DNA from 4 places in the Kitasatospora sp. NPDC127116 genome. Region 4 is predicted to be linked to each of the others. Evidence: riboswitches for the same ligand, from Rfam matches in the RefSeq annotation. Region 4 holds a riboswitch; each other region holds the start of a gene.

Region 1 (4,617 bases), on a different contig from region 4:
ACCCGGAACGCCTCGGCGTCCCAGTAGCTCTCGCCGGTGACCAGGTCGCGCTCGAAGGCGCCGTGCCCGGCGGCCCGCACCGCCAGCGACAGCAGCGGGTGGGCCGGCCCGGCCGGGCGGCCGTCCGCCGCCCGCGGACCCTCGGGCAACCGGACGCCGTAGGGTGCGCGGGTGCCGTGCGGCAGATGGGCGTCGGCATGGTCCAGCAGGTGCGAGAGCCGGTGGGCGCAGGCCTCGGCGACGGTCTCCAGGACGTCCAGGTCGCGGCGCGGGACGGTGCCCCGGTGGGCCAGCGCGAGGGCGAGCACCCCGATCGGCCGCTCGTCCACGACCATCGGCAGGGCGATCACGGCGACCATCCCGGTGCCCAGTCCGGCGTTCGCGTTCGGGTAGTCGACGCTGGTGTGCTCGGGGCTGAGCAGGTACGGGCGCCGCAGCCGCAGGGCCATCGCGGCGGGCAGCTCCCCGGCCGGATCGACCACGCCGTAGCGCTCGTGCGCCCAGTCCGGCAGCCCGTGCGAGGCGGTCAGCCGGAGCATCCCGGCGGAGTCCAGCAGGTACAGCGCGGACCCCTCGCCGGTGATCCAGCTCGGGCCCTCGGCCAGTACGGTGCCGAGCAGCTCGGCGGCGCTGGTGCAGCCGAGCAGCAGGCGCACGCAGCGCATCGCACTGCGCGCGGTCGGACTGTCGGCGGGCTCCAGGGGCACTGACCCTTAATACCCCATTTCCCCAAGCGGTGAATGGTTCCTCAAGAGGTGAACGGGGACCGGGCCGTCGCACCGGCACCGGCACCGGCACCGGCACCGGAGAGGTGGCCGTCCGCGCCGGCCTCCTACGCGGGCCAGGCGCGGAGGCCGGTGGTGAGGGTGGCGATGAGGCGGTCGTGGGTGGTGGCGAGGTCCTCGGCCAGCCGGAAGCCGCCGGCGGTGGTGAGGGAGGCGAAGCCGTGGGCGAGGGAGCGGACGGTGCGGGCGGCGTGGATCGCCTCGGAACCTTCGAGGCCGTACTCCCGCAGGACGGCGATGATCACGCCGACGAGCCGGGCGCCCGCGCGGGCCAGGTCGTCGTCGGGCTGCGGGGCCTGGGGGAGGGCGTTGTAGCGGTGCGGGTGCGCGGTGGCGTACGCGTGGTAGGCACGCAGCACGGCGGCGACGGCGTCGTCCCCGCTGCGCCCGACGGCCGCCTCGGCCAGCCGGTCGGCCAGGTCCCCGGTGACCCGTACGGCGATCAGCAGCCGCAGTTCGGCGAGGCCGCCGCTGACGTGCTTGTACAGCGAGGGGGTGGCGACCCCGGCCCGGGCGGCGACGGAGGCCAGCGTGAGGGCCTCGGCGCCCTGCTCGTCGATGAGGGCGAGGGCGTGGTCGACGACCTGGTCGGGGGTCAGTCCTACGCGGGGCATGGGTTCGGGCTCTCCGTACGGATGACGTCGGGTGGATCGGGCGGGGTCGGGCAGGAACGGGCGGCGGGGCCGGGCGGGGCTCAGCCGAGCTCGGCGAGGAACGGCAGCAGGGCGTCGGCGGTGGCCGCCGGGTTGTCGGCCATCGGGTAGTGCCCGGACCCCTCGATCATCACCTTGCGCGCGCCGAGCGCGGCGGCCTGCCGGTCGGCGACGAGCTCCGGCTTCGGGAAGTCGGGGTCCTTGCTGCCCATGACCACCAGCGCCGGGCACCGCACCGCGGCCGTCCAGCCGACCGGCGCCGAGTCGCCGTGGACGTACCCGCGGGTGGCGGTCTTGCGCCCCGGGGTGCGCAGCGCGGCGACCAGTCCGTCCACGTACGCGTCGAAGTCGGCGGGCTTGGCGCCCGGGAAGGCCATCCGGCGCAGGTAGAAGCCCCAGGAGGCCGGCCAGTGGACGAGGGCGGCGCCCATCAGGCCCATGACGCCGCGCAGCAGGGCGCCCGGCGGCGGGTTCTCGACGAAGGCGTTGAGCAGGACGATCCCGGCGACCCGCTCGGGCGCGTCCCCGGCGGCCCTGACGACGGTCGCCCCGGTGTAGGAGTTCCCGGCGAGGACGGCGCGCTCGATGCCGAGGTGGTCGAGCAGGGCGAGGACGTCGCCGGCGATCGCGGCCGGGCCGTAGTCGTCCCACTCGACGGAGGACTCGCCGAAGCCCCGCAGGTCCACGGTGACGACGCGGTGGCCGGCGGCGACGAGCAGCGGGCGCAGGTGCCGGTAGGCGGCCCGGCTGTCGAGCATGCCCGGGAGCAGGACGACGGGGGTGCCGTCGCCCTGCCGGGTGTCGTCGAAGGCGATCCGGCCGCCGGGAACGGTCAGGTACTGGGTGCTCGGGGTGATGGTGCCGTTCATGGGGTCCTCCTCGGGCCGCCGGTGCGGGACATCGGCGTGCGGGCCGATAGCCATAAAGCTAAGGCTAATAGCCTTAGCCGTCAAGCGAACGGCCGGGTGAGGGGTGGAGCGGGAGGAGCGGGTGGAGAGAGGAAGGGGCGATCAGACTCCCTCCACCTTGAACGGGTCGTGCTCGCTGAGCAGCTTCTCCAGCCTGGCCTGGTCCACCCGGGTGACCATCTCGTTGGACTCCTGCCGGTCCCGGATCACCTTCGCCAGGGTGAACGCCGAGGTGACGGTGTAGAGGAGGCCGATCCCGAGGAAGGCCCTGGTCCATCCGCCGACCGGCAGGTAGGCGATCCCGACGGCGAGGGCGACGCCCGACAGGGCGAAGGAGAGGACGGCCTGGATGTGGTACGCGGCCGTGGTGCGGGTCTGCATCGATGTGCTCATGGCGCCAGGATGTGGCCGCCCGGCCGGGGCGCACATGAGTAGGAGTACTCAGATGGGGCCGTGCGCGAGGGGGGTGTTCGCCGGTGTCGTTCGTTGACGTCCGATCACTTTGCCCTAGGCTGCTCCGAACGGATGGCTTGGAATCAGAGCCTCCTAGGATTAACGTTTGATAACGCAGCGCGGTTGTCAACGCCGTACCCAGACGGCACCGTGCGCCGTCGCCTAATCCCGCCGACCCGCCTCCGGGCAGGTCAGGGAGCCGGGGAACCATGTTCCTTGGGGTGAATCGGCGGGGCTCCGGCCCAGCCGTAGGAGACCTTCCTGCTCCGAACCCGTCAGCTAACCCGGTAGGCGCGAAGGAAGGAAAGGAGCGCGCCTCCGTGGCGTCGACGCACACCCCGGCACACCCGGCCGGCTTCGCAGCCGGTACCCAGCTCCTCGACCACCCCGGCACGGACGGCCCCGAGGCCTTCGGCCCGGAGGACTTCCCCGCGGAGGTCGAGACCAACCGCCACCGGATGCCGCGTCAGACCCGCGGAGCCTCCCCACTGCTCGGCGTCACCGCCGTCGCCGCCACCCTGGGCGCCACCGGCTTCGCCTCGGCGACCCCGGCCGCCGCCCCCGCCGTCGAGGCCCCGGACGAGACCCCGGTCGCCCTCTCCGCCGACCCCGGCCTCGCGCTCGCCGCCCGCATCCAGCACCAGGCCGACAGCCAGCGCACCGCCGCCGAGGAGACCGCCCGGCTCCAGGCCGCGCAGGAGGCGGAGGCCAAGGCCGTCGCCAAGGAGGCCGAGGCCAAGCGCGCCGCCGAGGAGGCCGAGCGGGTCAAGGCCGCCGCCCTCACCCTCCCGGTGAAGGACTACCGGCTCTCCGCCCACTACGGCCAGAGCGCCCGCTACTGGGCCAACCTGCACACCGGCCTGGACTTCGCCGCCGACACCGGCACCCCGGTCTACGCGCTCGGCCAGGGCACCATCACCTCGGCCGGCTGGGCCGGCTCGTACGGCTACCGGATCGTCGAGACCCTGCCCGACGGCACCGAGATCTGGTACTGCCACCTCTCCTCGATCACCAAGGGCTCCGGCAAGGTCGCCCCCGGCCAGCAGATCGGCAAGGTCGGCGCGACCGGCAACGTCACCGGGCCGCACCTGCACATGGAGGTCCGCCCCGGCGGCGGCGCCCCGGTCGACCCGGAGCCCTGGCTCCAGCAGCGCGGCCTCAACCCCTGACCCGCGCGAGAAACCCGACGCACCCGCGAGAGGTCCGCGCACCCGCGCGAGAGAACCCGACGCGCACGCGAGAAGGCCCCGGCCCGGAGCAGCCGCTCCGGGCCGGGGCCTTCGTGCGAGGTCTCACTCCTCGGCGGGCAGCTGCGCCAGGTACGCCTCGATCTCCTCCTGGCCCGGCTCCGGCGCCAGCTCCGGGAACTCCGTCACCAGCAGCCGGGGCAGTCCCGGCACCGTCCACCCGCCGAACAGGTCGAGCGCCGCGTCGACCGCCGCCTCCTCGAACTGCCCGAAGTCCCCGGCCAGTTCGTCCGGCATCGGCCGCCCCTGCGCGGTCAGCTCGGCCAGGTTGCGGTAGCTGCGCCGCATCAGGCCCTGCTCCAGCAGCCGCCGGGCGCCGTCGGTGGCCATGCCGACCGACAGCACCCGGCCCGGGCCCCAGCCCTGTTCGTCCGGCTCGTCCAGCCAGCCGGCCGGCACCAGCGCCTCGTACGCGGCCAGCCGGTCCTCCTCCGCGAGCTCCGCGAAGCCGGCCAGCCAGTCCCGCACCGCCGCCCCGTCCGTGACGTCCACCCCGTACGCGTGCAGCAGCACCGCGTACAGCCGGGGCCAGGTCACCAGGTCGGCGCGGCGCAGCAGCCCGGCCGCGACC
Region 2 (4,617 bases), on a different contig from region 4:
GACGAGGACGACGAGTTCGGCGAGCCGTTCCAGGTCGAGGTGGTCGGGCAGCTCGGCCAGCGAGATGATCCGCTCGCCGTCCGGGCCGGCCACGGCGAACACGTCGATCGGTCCGAGGTGCTTCTCGGCGGTGTCGACGAGGGCGGCGACGTCGCTGGGGCGGCGGATGTCGCCGCAGACGCCGACGACGGGGCAGCCCGGCCGGTCGAGTTCGGCGGCGAGGTCCTCGGCGATGCCGGCGTACTGGTCGGCGATGAGCATTCCGGAGGCGCCGGCGGCGGCGAACCGGCGGGCGAGTCCCGCGCCCGAACCGCCGTCGAGGACCGCGATGACGACGACTGACCCGCTGACCCGCATGGCCTGCTCCTCCCTGTGGACGACACCGCACCGGCGCCCACGCGTACTGCGGAGGATCGTAGGCACGTCCTGACCCTCCGCAACAGGGATTACCCCGCAGGTGACCAGGCTCACGCCCGCACCGCGGCCAAGAGTCGGCCAAGAGCTGTCCATTGACCGTCCGCGGACAGTCAACGGGCCGTCCATGAACCGTCCATGGGCCGTCCACGGAACATCGGCAGGACGGCCGCGGACCGTCGGCGGGAGGAGCGGCGGCCCGCCGGAGCGGGGCGTGCCCGTCGCACCGGATACGGTCGGTCCATGCCAGCTCAGCCCGACTCCGCCCGGCCCGCCGCCACGCCGTCCGACGCCACCGCCCCGCAGCTGTTCACCTGGGAGTTCGCCTCCGACCCGTACCCCGCCTACGCCTGGCTGCGCGAGCACGCCCCGGTGCACCGCACCACGCTGCCGAGCGGGGTGGAGGCCTGGCTGGTGACCCGGTACGCGGACGCCCGGCAGGCGCTCGCGGACAGCCGGCTGTCGAAGAACCCGGCGCACCACAGCGAGCAGGCGCACCGCACCGGCCGGGTGGGCATCCCGGGGGAGCGGCAGGCGGACCTGATGACCCACCTGCTGAACATCGACCCGCCGGACCACACCCGGCTGCGCCGGCTGGTGTCGAAGGCGTTCACCCCGCGCCGGGTGGCGGAGTTCGAGCCGCGGGTGCAGCAGCTCACCGACCGGCTGATCGACGGCTTCGCGCAGCGCGGTTCGGCGGACCTGATCCACGAGTTCGCCTTCCCGCTCCCCATCTACGCGATCTGCGACCTGCTGGGCGTGCCGGCCGAGGACCAGGACGACTTCCGGGACTGGGCCGGGATGATGGTGCGCCACACGAAGCCGGGCCACGGCGGCGGCCAGCGCGGCGGCGTGGGGCGGGCGGTGAAGCGGATGCGGGCGTACCTGCTGGAGCTGATCCACCGCAAGCGAGCGGACCTCGGGGACGACCTGATCTCGGGCCTGATCCGGGCCAGTGACCACGGTGAGCACCTGACCGAGAACGAGGCCGCGGCGATGGCCTTCATCCTCCTGTTCGCGGGTTTCGAGACCACCGTGAACCTGATCGGCAACGGCACGTACGCCCTGCTGCGCAATCCGGAGCAGCGCCGGTTGCTGCAGGAGTCGGTGGCCCGCGGGGAGAGCGCGCTCCTGGAGACCGGGATCGAGGAACTCCTGCGCTACGACGGGCCGGTGGAGATGGCGACCTGGCGGTTCGCGACCCGTCCGCTGACCATCGGCGGGGTGGACATTCCGGTCGGCGACCCGGTGCTGGTGGTGCTCGCCGCGGCGGACCGCGACCCGGCCCGGTTCGCGGCCGAGAACACCCTGGACCTGGCCCGGACGGACAACCCCCACCTGGGCTTCGGGCACGGCATCCACTACTGCATCGGCGCTCCGCTCGCCCGCTTGGAGGGTCGTGCCGCGCTGACCACGCTGCTTTCCCGGCTGCCCGATCTCCGGCTCGCGGAAAACGCGGACGACCTGCGGTGGCGCGGTGGTCTGATCATGCGTGGGCTGCGCGAACTCCCGGTGGAATTCAGTCCGGAGAGCCGTTCCCCGCACGCCTCTCCGCAGACCCCTCCGCACGCTCCTTCGCAGGCCTCTCCGCAGGCCTCTCCGCACGCTCCCGCCACGCCTCCGACGTGCTGAGATCGCCCTGACGGGACGTCGCGAACCACCTGCCGGCGGGGGTGTGAACACCCATCAATCCGGACATAACACCGCCGTTGGTAGGCGATCGAACACGCGCCGTAATTATTGTGTGATATCGACGATATGAGCTTGTGATTGGTCTGATGATCTGTCTACTCTCCCTGGAGTTCGCAGCTGCGGACCTCGTACGCGGAACGCCGAGTCCTGCCCGCCGCGTCACGGGAAACCGACCAGAACCCTGGGCAGGGGCGGGGGAACCAGGTTTGTTGCCGTCTCCCCACGGCTTGGGGTGAAGCCGCCCGAGCGGAATCGTTTCCGCATACGGCGGCCGGGCCACCTCCCGGTCCGAACCCGACAGCTCACCTCGCAGGCGTGCGGAGAGGGACCTCTTCATGCTGTTCGTTGGAACTGGCCGTCACCGTCGTCGCACCCAGGCCGAGAAGGCCATCGCCGTCGCCGGTGTGGCCGGCGTCGGACTCGCGATGCCGCTCCTCACCGCCACCGGTGCCTCCGCCGCCCCCGCCTCCACCTGGGACGCCGTCGCCCAGTGCGAGGCCGGTGGCAACTGGAGCATCAACACCGGCAACGGCTTCTACGGCGGCCTCCAGTTCACCTCCAGCACCTGGAAGGCGTACGGCGGCACCGCCTACGCGCCGCAGGCCAACCAGGCCAGCAAGGCCCAGCAGATCTCGGTCGCCGAGAAGGTGCTGGCCTCGCAGGGCCCGGGTGCCTGGCCGGTCTGCTCCCAGAAGGCCGGTCTGACCAAGGGCGGCGCCCCGGCCGCGGTCGACACCTCCTCGGACGCCAAGCCGCAGTCCGCCCCCAAACAGCAGACCCCGAAGCCCGCCGCCAAGCCGGCCGAGAAGCCGGTCGCGCAGCAGCCCGCCGCCCAGAAGCAGGCCCCGAAGCAGGCCTCGAAGCCCGCCGCGCAGCCGGTCCAGCAGGCCGCCCCGCAGCAGCAGGCGCAGCCGCAGACCCCGGGCTTCTCCGGCAAGGCCGGCTGGGACGCCGACGCCAAGGTGTACTGGTACCAGAGCAACGGCGCCTGGTACTGGACCAGCCACCAGAGCGTCTACCAGCACTACGCCGGCCAGGCCGCCGCCCAGCCGCAGTACGCCCCGCAGGCCGCGCAGTCGGCCCCGCAGGCCACCGGCCACGACTACACCGTCCGCGCCGGTGACACCCTGTCGACCATCGCCGCCGCCCAGGGCGTGTCCGGAGGCTGGCACGCGCTGTACGAGCAGAACCACGGCACGGTCGGCGGCGACCCGAACCTGATCATGCCCGGCCAGGTGCTGCACCTCGGCTGAGCCGGCCCGCTCGACGCCGGCCCGCCCGCCGCCGGCCCGCCCGCCGCGCCCGGTGCCGACGCCGCCTCACCCCGCCGTCCGAAGGGGACCGGTCCTACCGGTCCCCTTCGTCCGCATTCGCCCGCTCCGGTGGGACAAGCTGGGACAAGCAGGTGAACTACCGGTGGGTAGTGGGGCCACACGCTGAGACGGGACCGAGGCGGACGTGGCCCCGGGAGCCCGGGCGGTTAGGCTCTGGTCGTAACGACTCCGCAATCGTCCTGCTGACAGCACCACCGTCAGACCGGACCCTGCTTCCGCAAGGAGATGCCTCGTGCCGTCCATCGATGTCGTCGTAGCCCGTGAGATCCTCGACTCCCGCGGCAACCCCACGGTCGAGGTCGAGGTCGGCCTCGACGACGGCAGCACGGGTCGTGCCGCTGTCCCGTCGGGTGCTTCCACCGGTGCCTTCGAGGCGCTGGAGCTGCGTGACGGTGACAAGAACCGCTACTTCGGCAAGGGCGTCGAGAAGGCCGTCCTGGCCGTCATCGAGCAGATCGGCCCGGAGCTGGTCGGCTACGACGCCACCGAGCAGCGCCTGATCGACCAGGCCATGCTGGACCTGGACGCCACCCCGGACAAGTCCTCGCTCGGCGCCAACGCCATCCTGGGCGTCTCACTGGCCGTCGCGCACGCCGCCTCCGAGGCCAGCGACCTGCCGCTGTTCCGCTACCTGGGCGGCCCGAACGCGCACGTCCTGCCGGTCCCGATGATGAACATCCTCAACGGCGGGTCGCACGCGGACTCCAACGTCGACATCCAGGAGTTCATGATCGCCCCGATCGGCGCGGAGTCCTTCTCCGAGGCCGTCCGCTGGGGCGTCGAGGTCTACCACACGCTCAAGGGCGTGCTGAAGGAGCGCGGCCTGTCCACCGGCCTGGGCGACGAGGGCGGCTTCGCCCCGAACCTGGACTCCAACCGCGAGGCCCTGGACCTCATCGTCGAGGCCATCGAGAAGGCCGGCTACGTGCCCGGCCGTGACGTCGCGCTGGCCCTGGACGTCGCCTCCTCCGAGTTCTACGAGGACGGCGCCTACCAGTTCGAGGGCAAGGACCTCACCGCCGCCGAGCTCATCGAGTACTACGCCGAGCTGGTCGCCGCCTACCCGCTGGTCTCCATCGAGGACCCGCTGGACGAGTCCGACTGGGACGGCTGGAAGGCCATGACCGACAAGCTGGGCGACAAGGTCCAGCTGGTCGGCGACGACCTGTTCGTCACC
Region 3 (4,617 bases), on a different contig from region 4:
GCTCTCGTAGCGGACCTTGGCGCCCGGGCGGGGGGCGTGCACGATCACGCCGCCGCCGGCGTACATGCCGACGTGGTGCATGTCCCGGTAAAAGATCACCAGGTCTCCCGGTCGCGCTTCGGACAGGCTGACCCGCTGCCCGGCGTACGCCTGGGCCTGCGAGGTGCGCGGCAGGGTCACTCCGGCCTGCCGCCAGCTGTAGTACATCAGACCGGAGCAGTCGAACGCGTTCGGGCCGGTGGCCCCGTAGACGTACGGGGAGCCGATCATCCGCACCGCGGCGGCCAGCGCGGCGGCCCCGCGCTCGGAGGCGGGCGGGGCGGTGCCGAGGTCCAGCCGGTCGGTGCCCCGGGTGGCGCGCTGCTCGGCGTCCCGGGCGTCCTGGACCGTCAGCCGGGCCCGCTCGGCGGCGCCCAGACCGTTCAGCAGCTTCTGCGCCCTGGCCAGCCGCTGCTGGATCTGCTGCTTGCTGTCGGCGAGCGAGCGGCGGGTCCGGTCCAGCTCGTCGAGCTTGCCGGCCGCCTCGGTCCGGCGCTGGTCGAGCCGGCGCTGCCGGGCGACCAGCTCGTGCAGGGTCTCCTGCTGGCGCGCGGCGGCCTGGCCCAGGGCGCGGGCGCGGGACAGGTAGCCCTCCGGGTCGGGCGAGAGGATGAGCTGGGCGGTCTGGGTCATCCCGCCGCCGCGGTACTCGGCCCCGGCCACCGTCGCGAGGTCGCCCCGCAGCCCGTTGAGCTGGTCCTGGGCCACGGCGATCTCGCCCTGGAGGATCGTGGTCTCGCCCTGGAGCCGCCGCTGGGCCTCCTGCGCCGCGTTGGCCTTCTCGGACGCCTGCTCGGCCTCGTCGTACAGCTGTTCCACCTGCGTCTTGACGTCCTGGCGGTCGCCCGGGTCGGGGCTGCCGGGGGCGGCCTGGGCGCTGCCTCCGGCAGCCACACCCAGGGCGGTGGCGGCGGCCGCGGTCAGCACCAGCGCCCGGGCGAGCAGTTGGGAACGGCGGTGCACGGGCATGGCGGCAGCGGCTCCAATCCTGCGGCGCGGCTCCCGCCGCCGCACCGGGACGGGCGGCCGTCGAGCGGGAGTCCGGTGGCAGACGTTAGCGAGTCAGGGCAAGCGAGTCCAAACCCCTGCCAACCCGAATATTCAGGCTGTTGTCGGACATTTGATCGGCCCTCGGGAAAAGCCGCAGGAAAAACCGCAGGCCCGGCCTCCCCTGGGGGAGGCCGGGCCTGGAAGCGTCCGAGCGGTGATCAGACCCGCACGATGGAGGCCAGCGGCATGTTGGTGACGGCCTCGTAGCGCACCGACGCGCCCGGCTTGGGCGCGTGCAGCACCTGGCCGTTGCCCGCGTAGATGCCGACGTGGTGGGCGTCGGTGTAGAAGATCAGCAGGTCGCCGGGCTGGGCCTGGGAGATGTCCGAGCCGATCCGGGTGCCGGCCGAGGCCTGCGCCTGCGAGGTGCGCGGCAGCGACACGCCCGCCTGGTTGAACGCCCAGACCATCAGACCGGAGCAGTCGAAGGAGCCCGGGCCGGTGGCGCCCCAGACGTACGGGCTGCCGATCTTGGAGGCGGCGGCCGAGAGCGCGGCGGCACCGCGCGAGCTGCCCGGGGCCACCTTCACCGGGGAGGAGGCGGTCGAGCCGGCCGAGGCGGTCGAGCCGGTCGCGAGGTCGCCGCGGCTGTTGTCGCGGGAGGCGCGGTCGGCCTGCTGCTGCTGGGCCTGGGCGGCGTCGGCCTTGGCCTTGGCGTCGGCCGCGGCCTTCTCCTCGGCCTGGCGCAGCGCCTGGCGCTCCTGCTCGGTCAGCGTGTTGAGCAGGTCCTGGGCCGCCTTCAGCTTGCCCTGGACCTCCTCCTTGGAGGCCTTCAGCTGCTGGGTGGTCGACTCCAGCTCGGCGAGCTTGCCCTGGGCCTCGTTGCGGTCCTGGTCGAGCTTGCGCTGCTGCTCCTGGAGCTCCTTCAGCTGACCCTTCTGGGTGCTGCCGGCCTGGTTCAGCGCGTCGGCCTGGCTGAGGAAGGTGTCCGGGCTGGAGGAGAACATCAGCTGGACGGTCGGGGATATGCCCCCGTTGCGGTACTGCTCGCCGGCGATCTCGGCCAGGCCGCCCTGGAGCTCGGTGACCTGGGCCTGCTGACGGGCCACCTGGTCCTGCATGCCGGAGACCTGCTTCTCCAGCTCCTGCTGCTTGGCCTGGGCCGCGTTGTAGTTCTCGGTCGCGATCTCGGCCTGCTCGTTGAGCTGGTCGACCTGCCCCTTGACCTGTTCCTTGGTCGGCTGCGGGTCGGCGTGGGCGCCTTGCGCGGAGAGGACGACGGCTGCCGCGGCGACACCGGTCAGGATCGAGACCCGGGCGCGGCCTGCGGGCTTGGGACGACGATGGGACGCCACGAAGGCGGACTCCTTCTTCCTACGTCCGCCTACCGGGTGAGCTGACGGGTTCGGGCCGGAAGCATGCCCTACGACGCCTCACGGCCGTTCCATCGGCCGACCTGGCGTCGATTCACCCCGGAGGAACGTGGTTCCCCGGCTCCGCTCCGCAGCGCCCCCAAAACACTGGGCTCCCCTGTCGGGCAGTCGCTTCGACCTGCCCCGCTGCCTCACGAACTCGACGGTAACCACCGCCGCCACCCTGGCTGGGCGATCGACAGTGCGGTGGTTCAGGGCACGACCCTAGTAACTGAACCGTGATCGGTTCAAATCCTTGTCAGAAAAAAGACCAAAGATTTCCCAAGTTCTTCTGTGAAAATGACCGATGGTGACCACTGGCACACAGATGGCTGATCAGTTCTCAGCATGTGGTCGCGAAGGGACGGAAAGCCGAACGCCACCCCCGAACGAGGGGTGGCGCTTTTCACAGCCCCCGGAAGGGCCCCGCGGGCGTGTCGGGCCGTCAGACCCGGCGGATGGTGTTGATCGACATCGCGTCGGCCTTCATCACCTTCACCACGTCACCGGTGTGCGGCGCGTGGACCACCATGCCGTTGCCGATGTACATCCCGACGTGGTGCATGTCGTTGCCGTAGACCACCAGGTCGCCCGGCTGGGCCTGGTCCAGCGAGGGCACCCGGGTGCCGTAGTGGCCCTGCTCCTGCGAGGTGCGCGGCAGCGAGACGCCCGCCTGCCCGTACGCCCAGACCATCAGGCCCGAGCAGTCGAAGGTGGTCGAGCCGGTGGCGCCCCACACGTACGGCGAGCCCTGCTTGCTCATCGCCTTGGCCATCGCCACGGCCGCGTAGCCGCTGGCCGGCGGCAGGCTGCTGAGGTCGACCCGGTCGCTGCCGCGCGAGGCGCGGTCGTCCTGTGCCTGCTGGGCCTTCAGCGCGGCGCGGTCGGTGGCGCTCAGCGAGTTCAGCAGGTCCTGGGCGGCCTTCAGCTTGGTGTTGACGTCCGCCTTGGCCTGGTTCAGGTCCTTGGTGGTGGTGTCCAGCGAGGCGAGCACGGCGGAGGCCTCGACCTTCTCCTGGTCCAGCCGGCGCTGCTGGTCCAGCAGCCCCTTGAGCGCCTCGGCCTGGCTGCTGCTGGCCTGCTGGACGGTGGAGGCCTTCTCCAGGTAGCCGGACGGGTCGGAGGTGAGCATCAGCTGGACGGACGGGTCGATGCCGCCGGTGCGGTACTGCTCGCCCGCCACCTCGGCGAGGCCGCCCTGGAGCTGGGTCATCTGCTCCTGGCTGCGGGCCACCTGGTCCTGCAGCTGGTCGGCCTGCTTGCGCAGCTGGTCGGCCCGCTCCTTGGCGCCGTTGTACTTCTCCGCCGCCTGCTCCTGCTCCTCCTGGAGCTGGTCGATCTGCGCCTTGACGTCCGTTTTGTTCGGCTGCGGCGCGGCGTGCGCGGCCACCTGGGCGGAGAGGGCGACCGCGGTCGCAGCAGCAGCGGTGAGCACGGAGATCCGCGCGCGGCTCGGCTGCTTGGGACGGCGGTGGGAGGCCAAGGGTCCTGCTCCTTCTTCCAACGGACTCACCTGATGGGATGAGATTCCGGAAAATAGGTTTGACGCCAGACCCTAGTGAAGATCTATCCGTTTTGCCACTCCCCCGAAGGTGTGAACTCCGGTCCGCACACTGACGACACGGGACCCGCACACCATCCCGGAACCACTCCTGACCAGGCATCGCACGGCCGCTCGGGGTCAGGGGCGCGCCAGCCGGTTCAGCAGCAGCACCGAGGCCACGGGGCGCGCGCCCGCCTTCCGCACGCCGTCCGCGACCTCCCGGTCGGTGGACACCACCACCACCGGACGGCCCTGCGGCTCGGCCCGCACCAGACGGCGGATCAGCTCGTCGGCCGTCTCCCCGGTCCGGCTGAACCGCACCCGGACCCCGCGCGGCGGCGCCATGATCACCGGGACGTCCAGGTCCTGCCCGTCGAACACGCAGGTGACCTCCGCCTGGGTGCGCTGCGCCAGCATCGCCAGCCCGCCCAGCAGCCGGATCCGCTGCTGCTCCAGCGGCAGCGTCGGATAACCGGTCTTGGTCACGTTGTAGCCGTCCACCACCAGGTGCACCTGGGGGATCGCCAGCAGCTGGTCCAGCAGCGCCGGATCGTCCTCGGCCAGCCCGCGCCGGGCCACGTCGTGGGGCGAGGCCGCCCCCGGCACCACCGCCTCCACCAGGTCCGCCGGGCG
Region 4 (4,617 bases):
AGCAGCAGGGCGGCGATCTCGGCCCGGGTGTAGATGAGGGCCGGGCCGTCCGGGAACCGCGAGTTGCGCATCGCCACATCGCCGCCGGGCAGGGCCGCGAACTCGACGCAGTTGCCCTGGGAGTTGCTGTGCCGGCTCTTCTGCCAGACCACCCCCTGGAGATCGGCGGCGGCCATCCCGTTGTAGGTGTCGTACGAGCCGTGCGTGTCCTGCGAGTCGTGCATAGAAATCTCCCGAAGAGCTTCCGGAGTTGTCGTCCAGCGCGGCGCCCCCGGCACCGTCGAAACGAACGGACCGGCCCCGTACCGGTCCGGCACAACGCCTCACTTGACGCGATGATAGCCGCAGTGCACGTGCATCAGCACGGGACGTTGCAGGTGCACGTGGCCTTTTGTCCGCAGCCGCGAACTCTTCACGGACCCTTCTCCTGACGGTACGTAAACGGACATAGCCGATGAATCGTCGGGCGCGCGATAACCGGCCGTGAGCGCCTCCCCGCTGAATGTTGATCTTCGAATGCCGGGAGTCGCACCCCCGTGACCCTCCGTCAAACCATCCTCATGCTGTGAGACATCTCACGCGCCCCAGGTGCAACGCCGGCCCCCTCGGGTCGCGTCGAGGCAACCACCGGCGGTCGCGCGGGGATTGGGAGCGGAATGTCCGGATTGTAGGCAAAGTGCCCGGACCGGCGCCGGAGACGCACCGGGCTCCGGACCGCGACCGCGTGAAACCCACGCGGCAGCCGACTGCAAGCCGGACGGGCAGATGTCCTACGATCTCCGGCATGAGCACCGCAGCCATCCCGGGCGCGCCACTGCCCGTCCGTACTCCAGGCTCCCGTGCGCGGGGGCGCCACCGTCGTCCCGAGCGCCCCGAGATCCCGGCCGGCGCCCCGGCCCTGGTGCTCGCCGTGCCCGCGACCGCCGGGCCCGAGTCCCGCTCGGTCGTCGAGGAGTTGCTCTCGATCGTCCGCACCGAGCAGAACGGCGTCCGGACCGCGGTCGGCTACCTGCCGGGCAACGGCGGCGAGGGCGCGGGCGGCGAGGACCGCACCGTGGCCGAGCTGCTGGCCATGGCGGCCGAGGCCGGGCTGCCGACGCCCGTCCTGGTCCCGCTGGTGCCCGGCCCGCACACCTTCCTGACCGAGCTTCACGCGCTCGCCGCCGAGTACGGCGCGCCCGTCACCGACCCGCTGGGCCCGCACCCGCTGCTGGCCGAGGCCGTGCACGTCCGGCTGTCCGAGGCCGGGCTGGCCCGGGCCGACCGCGCCCGGCTGTTCGCCATCGCGACCGCCGCGGACGGCGTGGTGCTGACCACCGTCGGCGGCGAGGACGCGGCCGCGGCGGCCGGCATCACCGGCGTGCTGCTGGCCGCCCGACTGGCCGTGCCGGTCGTCGCCGCCGCGCTCGACGTGCCCGGCTCGGTGGCCGCGGCCGTCAACCACCTCAGGGACACCGGCTCGCAGCGCCCGGCGCTGGCCCCGCTGGTGATCGGCCCGGAGGCGGACTCCGAGCTGCTCGCCACCGCCGCCGAGGAGACCGGCTGCCCGTCGGCCGCACCGCTGGGCTCGTACCCGTCGGTCGGCCAGCTGATCGCCTCCACCTACCTGGCGGCGCTGCCCGCGCCGTCCCCGGAGGACCTGGCACGGGCCGAGGCGGAGGCGGCGGCCGCCGCCGAGGCCGAGGGGGCCCTGGAGGGCGTCCGCGGCGCCCACGCGGCCTCCCAGGGGTCCGCAGGGCGGTAGTCGACGTCGCGCGCCGGTTCGCGCGCACCGAAGGGCCCGGAACGGCATGCGTTCCGGGCCCTTCGGTTTTGCTCCGCCCGCCCGTGGCCGTCCCGCGCGGAAGTCGGACGGCGGCGAAGTGGAATGTCCGTTCTGGCCTTTTTGAAAGGAAATAGGAAACGCGGTCGCGGGCACTCGCACCACAGCCGCCGCGGCATCCGCCGGGGCGCTCCGACCCGCGATTCGACGTGCCGTCACACCACTTCTGAAGCGCTGCCAGTTGTGGGCTTCCACAGCAGGGTTGCTTGAAAACGATCATTTACGATCATGTAGAGCGGCAATTTTGGCAGTTCCCACTAAACCGTGATGCGCATCACAGTCATTTGCAGTTTGAACTTAAGTCTGATTAACGTGCTCCCCGTTCGTGACCACACGAACCCGGTTCATCCGCGACGCCGAGTCCTGCCGTCGGATGTCCTGGCAGCGCGAAATCGCACCACGGCAGGAGCGGGGGACCCACAGGTAAGTCGCCCCGGACCGATCTCCGGAACGGTCCAGGGCTAGGGGTGAAGCCGCGCCCACAGCGCGGCCGGGCAACTCCAGCCCGAATCCGACAGCTCACCTCGCAGGCGTGGGAGAGGACCACGTCTTCATGCTGCCCACCAACGGCACTCGTCTGTCCAGCCGCACCCGTCGCGTGATCGCCGCCCTCGGCGTCGCGGGCGTCGGCCTCACCGTCCCCTGCATCGCCTCCGGCACCGCCTCCGCCGCCACCGTCGCCACCTGGGACAAGGTCGCCCAGTGCGAGAGCGGCGGCAACTGGAGCATCAACACCGGCAACGGCTTCTACGGCGGCCTCCAGTTCACCTCCAGTACCTGGTCCGCCTTCGGCGGCACCGCCTTCGCGGCGCGCGCCGACCTGGCCACCAAGGACCAGCAGATCGCCGTCGCCGAGAAGGTCCTCGCCTCGCAGGGCCCCGGCGCCTGGCCGGTGTGCTCAGTCCAGGCCGGCCTCACCAAGGGCGGCGCCGCGGCCGCCGTCGACACCTCGGCGGGCTCCACCGCCGGCTCGACCACCGCCAAGCCCGCGCAGCCCGCGCAGAGCGCCAAGCCGGCCGCCCCGGCCGCCAAGCCCGCTCCGCAGACCCAGGCCCCGGCCGCCAAGCCCGCCGCGCCCGCCGCGCCCGCCGCGCCCGCCCAGGACGGCACGCAGGCCAGCACCGACTCCACCGCCTCCGGAAACCGGAGCGACTGGGTCCAGAAGCGCCAGCAGCAGGCCCAGAACGGCGACTACACCGTGGTCGAGGGCGACTGGCTGTCCGCGATCGCCGACCAGCACAAGGTGCAGGGCGGCTGGCAGCGGCTGTACGAGCTCAACCGCGGCACCCTGACCGAGGGTCCGGACAGCATCTACCCGGGCCAGCAGCTGTCCTTCGGCGGCAACGGCCAGGCCCAGGCCGGCCAGTCCGCCACCGGCAAGTCCGGCTCGGACTTCACCTGGTTCGACCGCTCGCAGAAGTCCGGCCAGTCCGCGAACGGCGGTGCCGTGAACGCCCAGCCGACCGCGCAGGCCCAGACCCCGGCCGCCAAGCCGTCCACCAAGCCGGCCGCCAAGCCCGCTCCGCAGACCCAGGCTCCGGCCCAGACCCAGACCCAGACCCAGACTCCGGCCGCCACCGGCAGCATGGCCGCCGCGGTCTCCTTCGCCGAGTCGAAGGTCGGTCAGGCGTACGTCTACGGCGGCACCGGCAACGGTGGCTGGGACTGCTCCGGCCTGACCCAGGCCGCGCTGCGCGCCGCGGGCGTCTCCGTCCCGCGCGTCGCCGCCGACCAGGCCGCCGCCAGCACCCACGTCTCGCTGGACAGCCTCCAGCCGGGCGACCTGCTGTTCTGGTCCAACAACGGCAAGGACTCCGGCGTCTACCACGTCGCGATCTACGTCGGCAACGGCAAGTACGTCGAGGCCGCCAACCCGAGCTCGGGCGTCCGCGAGCAGAGCATCGCCAACTGGGCCCCGGACTTCGCCGGCCGGGTCTGAGAACGGCGAACAGCCGACGGACGGCGGACGACGGATAACAGCTGACAGATAACAGATAACAGATAACAGATTTCATCATCTGTCAGCTGTCGTCCGATCGTCGACCGCCCACGCCCCCGGGGAGAGTCTGGTCGCTCCTCCCCGGGGGTTCCGGCATGCCTCCGGCCGTACCTCGTGGCAAATCCCCGCGGTGAATCCCCGTGCTGAATCCCCACGGCGAATCCCCATGGCGAAGCCCCTGCTGAATCCCCACGACGAATCCCCGTGGTGAATCCCCGCCCCAACGGGCATGCTGCTGCTCTGCACCCGAGGAGGAGTCACATGGCCCAGGTCACCGTCACCCTCGACGCGAACCTCGCGATCGACGCGATGTTGCTCTCCGGCACCAAGAACCCGCAGGACGCCGTCGAACTGGTCCTGCGCGACTACCTGGCCCGCGGCCGCCGTACCGAGACCCGTACCGGCGAGGCGGCCGACGGGCACCGACCGACCGTCGACCGCCCCACCGCCCAGGAGGGCTGACCGCCCGACGGCCCGGGCGGCCGACCGCACGCACGCACGCCGAAGGGCCCCGGGGAGCAACCGCCCTCCGGGGCCCTTCCGTCGGCCGTGACGGCCGGGTTCAGCGCGCGCAGGCCCCGGTGGACCCGCGCATCACCAGCTCCGGCTGGAACATGAACTCGCCGCGCTGGGCCGCGTTTCCGCCGACCTCCTCCAGCAGCGCGTCGACCGCCGCCGTGGCCATCGCCTCGACCGGCTGGCGGATCGTGGTCAACGGCGGCTCGGTGAAGGCGATCAGCGGCGAGTCGTCGAAGCCGACCACCGACACGTCCTGCGGCACCGACAGCCCGCGCTG

What was found. A riboswitch is a leader RNA that binds a small molecule or an ion and turns the genes downstream of it on or off. The one in region 4 is predicted to bind cyclic di-AMP.
Region 1: another riboswitch for cyclic di-AMP. It lies ahead of ACFVHV_RS29290 (M23 family metallopeptidase); the one in region 4 lies ahead of ACFVHV_RS04980 (transglycosylase family protein).
Region 2: another riboswitch for cyclic di-AMP. It lies ahead of ACFVHV_RS36825 (transglycosylase family protein); the one in region 4 lies ahead of ACFVHV_RS04980 (transglycosylase family protein).
Region 3: another riboswitch for cyclic di-AMP. It lies ahead of ACFVHV_RS23875 (NlpC/P60 family protein); the one in region 4 lies ahead of ACFVHV_RS04980 (transglycosylase family protein).

Annotation. Positions count from the first base shown of each region.
Region 1 covers NZ_JBHXTL010000087.1:17,407-22,023, reverse strand. Annotated here, with positions in the region: gene ACFVHV_RS29310 (SpoIIE family protein phosphatase) at 1-707, opposite strand, end outside; gene ACFVHV_RS29305 (WHG domain-containing protein) at 833-1,399, opposite strand; gene ACFVHV_RS29300 (alpha/beta fold hydrolase) at 1,480-2,307, opposite strand; gene ACFVHV_RS29295 (YiaA/YiaB family inner membrane protein) at 2,449-2,739, opposite strand; cyclic di-AMP (ydaO/yuaA leader) riboswitch at 2,949-3,107, shown strand; gene ACFVHV_RS29290 (M23 family metallopeptidase) at 3,120-3,968, shown strand; gene ACFVHV_RS29285 (hypothetical protein) at 4,092-4,617, opposite strand, start outside.
Region 2 covers NZ_JBHXTL010000142.1:12,254-16,870, forward strand. Annotated here, with positions in the region: gene ACFVHV_RS36815 (SDR family NAD(P)-dependent oxidoreductase) at 1-357, opposite strand, end outside; gene ACFVHV_RS36820 (cytochrome P450) at 658-2,046, shown strand; cyclic di-AMP (ydaO/yuaA leader) riboswitch at 2,268-2,436, shown strand; gene ACFVHV_RS36825 (transglycosylase family protein) at 2,442-3,359, shown strand; gene eno (phosphopyruvate hydratase) at 3,673-4,617, shown strand, end outside.
Region 3 covers NZ_JBHXTL010000062.1:35,938-40,554, reverse strand. Annotated here, with positions in the region: gene ACFVHV_RS23880 (NlpC/P60 family protein) at 1-1,008, opposite strand, end outside; gene ACFVHV_RS23875 (NlpC/P60 family protein) at 1,248-2,384, opposite strand; cyclic di-AMP (ydaO/yuaA leader) riboswitch at 2,395-2,548, opposite strand; gene ACFVHV_RS23870 (NlpC/P60 family protein) at 2,887-3,924, opposite strand; gene ACFVHV_RS23865 (NYN domain-containing protein) at 4,123-4,617, opposite strand, start outside.
Region 4 covers NZ_JBHXTL010000007.1:123,024-127,640, reverse strand. Annotated here, with positions in the region: gene ACFVHV_RS04990 (DUF397 domain-containing protein) at 1-224, opposite strand, end outside; gene ACFVHV_RS04985 (hypothetical protein) at 785-1,744, shown strand; cyclic di-AMP (ydaO/yuaA leader) riboswitch at 2,198-2,368, shown strand; gene ACFVHV_RS04980 (transglycosylase family protein) at 2,355-3,761, shown strand; gene ACFVHV_RS04975 (hypothetical protein) at 4,083-4,283, shown strand; gene ACFVHV_RS04970 (LacI family DNA-binding transcriptional regulator) at 4,384-4,617, opposite strand, start outside.